3 regions of the Enterobacter sp. UPMP2052 genome follow, and region 3 is predicted to be linked to each of the others. Evidence: riboswitches for the same ligand, from Rfam matches in the RefSeq annotation. Region 3 holds a riboswitch; each other region holds the start of a gene.

Region 1 (2,263 bases), on a different contig from region 3:
AGAGTCGCCTCGAAGAGGGCTGCTACTATCTGCTGTTCGACAGCCGCACCCACCGTGGTGCAAACCTGGAGGTTCGCCAGTGGATCAGCCACGTTCTTGCCCCCGCGAACCTGATTTATCACGCGGAAGAGCAGTACCAGTCGTGGTGGTTCCCGGCGTATGGGCTGCTTCCCCGCTGGCACCACGCGCGCCCGGTGCACGCTGAAAAGCCTGCCGGGCTGGAGTCCATCACCCTGACTTTTTATCGCGAGCACGTCGAGCACCGGTTTATCGCCAGAATCATGCACAGGCTGCTCGCCGCCGTGGGGGTGACGCTGGAGATCAAAGAGGTCGATTATGACGAATGGCATCGCGGTGAGGTGGTCAGCGACATCTGGCTGAACAGTGCTAACTTCACACTGCCGCTTGATTTCTCGCTCTTCTCGCATCTTTATGAAGTGCCGCTGATCCAGCACTGTATCAACCGGGACTGGCAGCAGGACGCCGCCCAGTGGCGGGCGGGCGAAATGAATCTGGCCGTCTGGTGCCAGCAGCTGATGGCGGAGCAGGCAATCGTTCCGCTGATCCACCACTGGCTGATGATTCAGGGGCAACGCAGTATGCGCGGCCTGCGGATGAACACCCTCGGCTGGTTTGATTTTAAATCCGCCTGGTTTGCGCCGCCGGAACCATAACGCTTTCGAAATATTCACCAAATCATTACAATGCTGTCGTTCTCAACGGGGTGCTGCATCACTGATGTGCGCTGAGATAATACCCGTCGAACCTGATCCGGATAACGCCGGCGAAGGGATTTGAGGCTGTCGCTCAAAATCCTTTGCCACTCAACTTTGAGGTGCAAAGTGTTAAAAAAAGTTCTTCCCCTGCTGGCGCTGTTTGCGCTGCCTGCGTTTGCTAAGCCCGTTCTGACGGTCTACACCTACGACTCCTTCTCTGCCGACTGGGGCCCAGGCCCGGTGGTGAAAAAAGCCTTTGAAGCTGACTGCGGCTGCGAGCTGAAATTCGTGGCGCTGGAAGACGGCGTCTCGCTGCTCAACCGTCTGCGTATGGAAGGTAAAAACAGCAAAGCCGACGTCGTGCTGGGCCTCGATAACAACCTGCTGGACGCGGCCACGCAAACGAAGCTGTTTGCCAAAAGCGGCGTCGCGGCAGAGGCCGTTAAGGTGCCGGGCGGCTGGAAAAACGACACCTTCGTACCGTTCGACTACGGCTACTTCGCGTTTGTATATGACAAAAACAAGCTCAAGAATCCGCCAAAAAGCCTGAAGGAGCTGGTTGAAAGCGACCAGAAATGGCGCGTGATTTATGAAGATCCGCGCACCAGCACCCCCGGGCTTGGCCTGCTGCTGTGGATGCAAAAAGTCTACGGCGATAAAGCGCCTGACGCGTGGCAGAAACTGGCCGCCAAAACCGTTACCGTGACCAAGGGCTGGAGCGAGGCTTACGGCCTGTTCCTGAAAGGGGAAAGCGATCTGGTGCTGAGCTACACCACCTCTCCGGCCTACCACATTATCAGCGAGAAGAAAGATAACTACGCCGCCGCCGATTTTGCCGAAGGCCATTATCTGCAGGTGGAAGTCGCCGCGCGTACCGCCGCGAGCAAACAGCCGGAGCTGGCTGAGAAGTTCCTGAAATTTATGGTCTCCCCTGCGTTCCAGAATGCCATTCCGACGGGCAACTGGATGTACCCGGTTATCGACGTGACGCTGCCCGCGGGCTTTGACACCTTGACCAAACCGCAAACCGCGCTGGAATTTACACCGCAGCAGGTTGCCGCAGAGCGCGGTACATGGGTAAGTGAATGGCAACGCGCCGTCAGCCGCTGATCCCTGGCTGGTTACTCCCCGGGCTACTCGCCGCCATGCTGATGGTGACGGTCAGCCTGGGTGCCTTTCTTGCGCTGTGGCTGAACGCGCCCGAGAGCGACCTGCTCGCGCTCTGGCATGACAGCTATCTCTGGCACGTCGTCCGCTTCTCCTTCTGGCAGGCGTTTCTCTCGTCGATGCTCTCGGTGGTGCCAGCCATCTTCCTGGCACGCGCGCTCTATCGCCGACGTTTCCCCGGCAGACAGGCGCTGCTGCGCCTGTGCGCCATGACGTTGATTCTGCCCGTGCTGGTGGCAGTGTTCGGGATCCTGAGCGTCTATGGCCGCCAGGGCTGGCTCTCCTCGCTGTCTGGTCTGCTAGGCCTGGAGTGGACCTTCTCCCCTTACGGGCTGCAGGGCATTCTGCTGGCGCACATCTTTTTTAATATGCCGATGGCA
Region 2 (2,263 bases), on a different contig from region 3:
CGCATCCGTAATACCGTTGTCATCAAGCACAATCGATATAACGTACCCCGCGCCGTGGATTTCATAGAAATGGGCATTCAGACGCTTAACGGTCGCCTTTTTGCCATTGACCGTCGCGCTAAAAAAGCCGTTTGAAATGGTGGCGTTAAGCCCGTTTGCCGAGAAAGAGGCTTCCCGCATCGGGTCGTGGATTTGTGCTGCCTTCTCGGGCTGCGCCGCGTTTTCCGCTTTGCTTTTGTTAATATCGCACGAGCCATCGCTGGCGCTTATTTCAGTACATCCCGAGCGTTCTAACTGAGCGCGATAGTGCGCGTTGATGGCGTAAGCCGGCGCGGTGGCGACGGAGAACAGCAATGCGATAAGGGCTAATTTCGTTTTCATATTCCTGCCTCAAGGATGTTTCGTATGTTCAGGATGCGTCTCTGTCGCCCGGGCCGCGTTTGCATAAGCCGCGGAGAGGGACGCATTGGTAATGCTTTGCTGCCTTTGTTGCTCAGAGAGATAACATGTATCGTAGCTCACCCCTTTCGCGGTGCAATTCGCGATCCGCTGTTCAGGCGAGACACATCCCGCAAGCATGGCCGTGCTTATGACTATCATCATCAACTTCTTCATGTTATTGCCTTATAACCTACACAGATAATAAGAAACGTACATCACGCCAATCCAGATCCCGAGAGTAATAAGCATCATGTAGAGGGCGGCAGAGAGAAATATATATTTAGACATGTTGGTGACTGTTTTCGTTATTATTGCTAACGAACTAAAGGTTAATATAATCGTGTTTATACGAACCCGCGCATGGGGTTTCATAAAAGTGAAAAAGATAACTGGGGTGAACTATCCAGTAAGGTGACGTTTAAAACTTTGATTAAGATCACGTTAAGCACGAATTGCAACAGTGAGAGTGAGTGTAAAATATTAATGTAAACATTAACTTATGTGTTTTTTATGGCGTTCTGAAGATAAGTCGTTGATTGCACATGCGTTAATTGGAGTAATGTTTTCAAGGTTATTATGTAGAGGTGTAATTGCACAGTTTCAGGTTATTATTTCGAATGAAACTCACTGGGTATTACGTGAAAATGCCTTTCTTAAAAGTCAAAAAAATAGATTAAACAAAGGGCGCTAATTCGTTATACTGGTGTCTCTTTGACTCGGGGTGCCCTTCTTAAATGAAGGCTGAGAAATACCCGTATTACCTGATCTGGATAATGCCAGCGTAGGGAAGTCAGATGCCTTCCCGGTCATCGCTTCTTCACGCAAGGCAGGAGCGAAACCATGCAGCCTGACCTGCTCGATTTACACGTTTTACATCAATTCCGCACCCGTTCCCCGCTCACGCACTGTATGACCAACGACGTCGTGCAGACCTTTACCGCCAACGTGCTACTGGCGCTGGGCGCATCGCCCGCCATGGTGATTGAAGCAGAAGAGGCTGAACAGTTTGCCGCGCTTGCTGATGCACTGCTGATTAACGTCGGCACGCTCACTTCACCGCGCGCGCAGTCGATGCGCCGCGCCATTGAGCGCGCCGTGGCGGCAGGAAAGCCCTGGACGCTTGACCCGGTTGCTGTAGGCGCGCTGGCGTTCCGCAGCCGTTTTTGCCATCAAATCCTCACCCTTAGCCCCGCCGCCATTCGTGGCAATGCCTCGGAAATCCTCGCGCTGGCCGGCATGAGCGCGGGCGGACGCGGGGTAGACACCACCGATACCGCCGCCAGCGCGGTACCTGCTGCACAGGCACTGACACGGCAAACCAATGCGATAGTGGTGGTGACGGGTGAGGTGGATTACATCACCGACGGACAGCGTACCCGCACGGTGGCCGGGGGCGATCCGCTGATGACCCGGGTAGTGGGCACCGGCTGTGCGCTCTCGGCGGTGGTTGCGGCCAGCTGCTCGCTTCCCGGCGACAGGCTGGATAACGTCACGGCCGCCTGCGGATTTATGAAGCGTGCCGGCACGCTTGCCGCGTCGCAAAGCCGTGGTCCGGGCAGTTTTGCCAGCGCCTTCCTCGACGCGCTGTACACGCTGGAGGTGCAGGCATGAAACGCATCAACGCACTGACTATCGCAGGCACAGATCCGAGCGGTGGCGCGGGGATCCAGGCCGATTTGAAAACCTTCTCGGCGCTTGGGGCGTACGGCTGCTCCGTCATTACCGCGCTGGTGGCGCAAAACACGCGCGGCGTGCAGTCGGTCTATCGCATTGAGCCGGATTTTGTCGCGGCGCAGCTCGATTCCGTTTTCAGCGACGTGCG
Region 3 (2,263 bases):
TACCTTCGCTTCACTGACATGTTGTTAGCATTGTGGTTACATTTTGGATAAGCAGATTCAATTCTAAACCTTGTGGAGTCGAACATGTTAAACCAGCTAGAAAGCCTGACTGAGCGCGTTGGAGGAAGTAACAACCTGGTGGATCGCTGGCTACATGACCGCAAGCATCTCCTCGTGGCGTATTACAATCTGGTCGGTATTAAGCCTGGCAAAGAATCCTTCATGCGGCTGAATGAAAAAGCGCTGGACGATTTTTGTCAAAGCCTGGTCGACTACCTTTCCGACGGGCATTTCAATATTTATGAACGCATTGTCCGCGAAATGGAAGGCACAAATCCCTATTTAGCCGCCAGCAAACTCTGTTCGCTGCTGGAAGCCAACACCCAGCGGATCATGGCGTACTACGACTCCACGCTCGAGAACGCGATCGATCACGATAATTATCTCGAGTTCCAGCAGGCGCTGTCCGATCTCGGTGAAGCGCTGGAGGAGCGATTCACGCTGGAAGATAAGCTGATCGTACTCGTGCTGGATAATGACCTGAAGGTCAGCAACGAAGACAACATCGCGCGGCCGGCTTGAGTTCTTAATCGTTAACGAGTAATTTACATCTATCGTCCCTCTTCGGAGGGGTTTTTCTTGTCGGAGTGCCCAGCGTTTGGAAAAACGCGGGCTGAGACCGTTAATTCGGGATCCGCGGAACCTGATCAGGCTAATACCTGCGAAGGGAACAAGAGTCAAACTGCTGTTGTATCGCCTTTCGGGCGATCTCCTCTTGCTTCATCCGTCGTCTGACAAGCCATGTCCTTCACCTTTGGAATGAGCTATGTCTGCAACTAAACTGACCCGTCGCGAACAGCGCGAACACGCCCAACGCTTCATCGACACCCTGGAAGGCACCGCTTTCCCGAACTCAACACGCATTTACATCACTGGCTCTCAGGCTGATATCCGCGTCCCGATGCGCGAGATACAGCTTAGCCCGACGCTTATCGGCGGCAGCAAAGAGACACCACAGTTTGAAGACAACGAAGCCGTGCCGGTGTACGACACGTCCGGCCCTTACGGCGACCCGACCGTTGCGATCAACGTGCAGCAGGGTCTGGCGAAGCTGCGCCAGGCCTGGATTGATGCGCGCAACGACAGCGAAGAATTGCCCGTCCGCAGCTCGGCGTATACCAACGCGCGTCTGGCCGACGACGGTCTGGACGCGTTGCGTTTCACCGGGCTGCTGACGCCGAAGCGTGCTAAGCCAGGCAAATGCGTTACGCAGCTGCACTACGCGCGTCAGGGCATTGTCACCCCGGAGATGGAGTTTATCGCCATCCGTGAAAATATGGGGCGCGAGCGCATCCGCAGCGAGGTGTTACGCCACCAGCATCCGGGCGAAGGGTTCGGTGCTCGCCTGCCGGAAAACATCACGCCGGAATTCGTGCGTGACGAAGTGGCGGCGGGCCGGGCGATCATCCCGGCCAACATCAACCACCCGGAATCAGAGCCGATGATCATTGGCCGCAACTTCCTGGTGAAGGTTAACGCCAACATCGGTAACTCTGCGGTCACCTCGTCCATCGAAGAAGAGGTAGAGAAACTGGTCTGGTCTACGCGCTGGGGCGCGGACACGGTGATGGATCTCTCAACCGGCCGCTATATTCACGAAACCCGCGAGTGGATCCTGCGTAACAGCCCGGTGCCGATTGGCACAGTGCCCATCTATCAGGCGCTGGAGAAAGTGAACGGCATCGCGGAGAACCTCACCTGGGAAGCCTTCCGCGACACGCTGCTGGAGCAGGCCGAACAGGGCGTGGATTACTTCACCATCCACGCTGGCGTGCTGCTGCGCTACGTGCCGATGACCGCCAAACGTCTGACCGGCATCGTCTCACGCGGCGGTTCGATTATGGCGAAGTGGTGCCTGTCCCACCATCAGGAAAACTTCCTCTATGAACACTTCCGCGAAATCTGCGAAATCTGCGCCGCCTATGACGTCTCGCTCTCGCTGGGTGACGGCCTGCGTCCGGGATCGATCCGCGATGCCAACGACGAAGCGCAGTTTGCCGAACTGCATACGCTGGGCGAACTGACCAAAATCGCCTGGGAGTATGACGTGCAGGTGATGATTGAAGGCCCGGGACACGTGCCGATGCAGATGATCCGCCGCAACATGACCGAGGAGCTGGAGCACTGCCACGAAGCGCCGTTCTACACCTTAGGGCCGCTGACCACCGATATCGCACCGGGTTACGACCACTTCACCTCTGGT

What was found. Region 3 has a riboswitch for thiamine pyrophosphate ahead of thiC (phosphomethylpyrimidine synthase ThiC). Riboswitches for the same ligand answer to the same signal wherever they lie in the genome.
Region 1: another riboswitch for thiamine pyrophosphate. It lies ahead of thiB (thiamine ABC transporter substrate binding subunit); the one in region 3 lies ahead of thiC (phosphomethylpyrimidine synthase ThiC).
Region 2: another riboswitch for thiamine pyrophosphate. It lies ahead of thiM (hydroxyethylthiazole kinase); the one in region 3 lies ahead of thiC (phosphomethylpyrimidine synthase ThiC).

What each region holds. Positions count from the first base shown of each region.
Region 1 is NZ_JBSKJR010000003.1:150,794-153,056, forward strand. Features, by position in the region: gene sgrR (HTH-type transcriptional regulator SgrR) at 1-674, shown strand, start outside; TPP riboswitch at 711-811, shown strand; gene thiB (thiamine ABC transporter substrate binding subunit) at 843-1,826, shown strand; gene thiP (thiamine/thiamine pyrophosphate ABC transporter permease ThiP) at 1,802-2,263, shown strand, end outside.
Region 2 is NZ_JBSKJR010000001.1:392,527-394,789, forward strand. Features, by position in the region: gene ACWKX3_RS01785 (hypothetical protein) at 1-381, opposite strand, end outside; TPP riboswitch at 1,149-1,246, shown strand; gene thiM (hydroxyethylthiazole kinase) at 1,282-2,052, shown strand; gene thiD (bifunctional hydroxymethylpyrimidine kinase/phosphomethylpyrimidine kinase) at 2,049-2,263, shown strand, end outside.
Region 3 is NZ_JBSKJR010000004.1:7,969-10,231, forward strand. Features, by position in the region: gene ACWKX3_RS13615 (Rsd/AlgQ family anti-sigma factor) at 85-582, shown strand; TPP riboswitch at 634-747, shown strand; gene thiC (phosphomethylpyrimidine synthase ThiC) at 827-2,263, shown strand, end outside.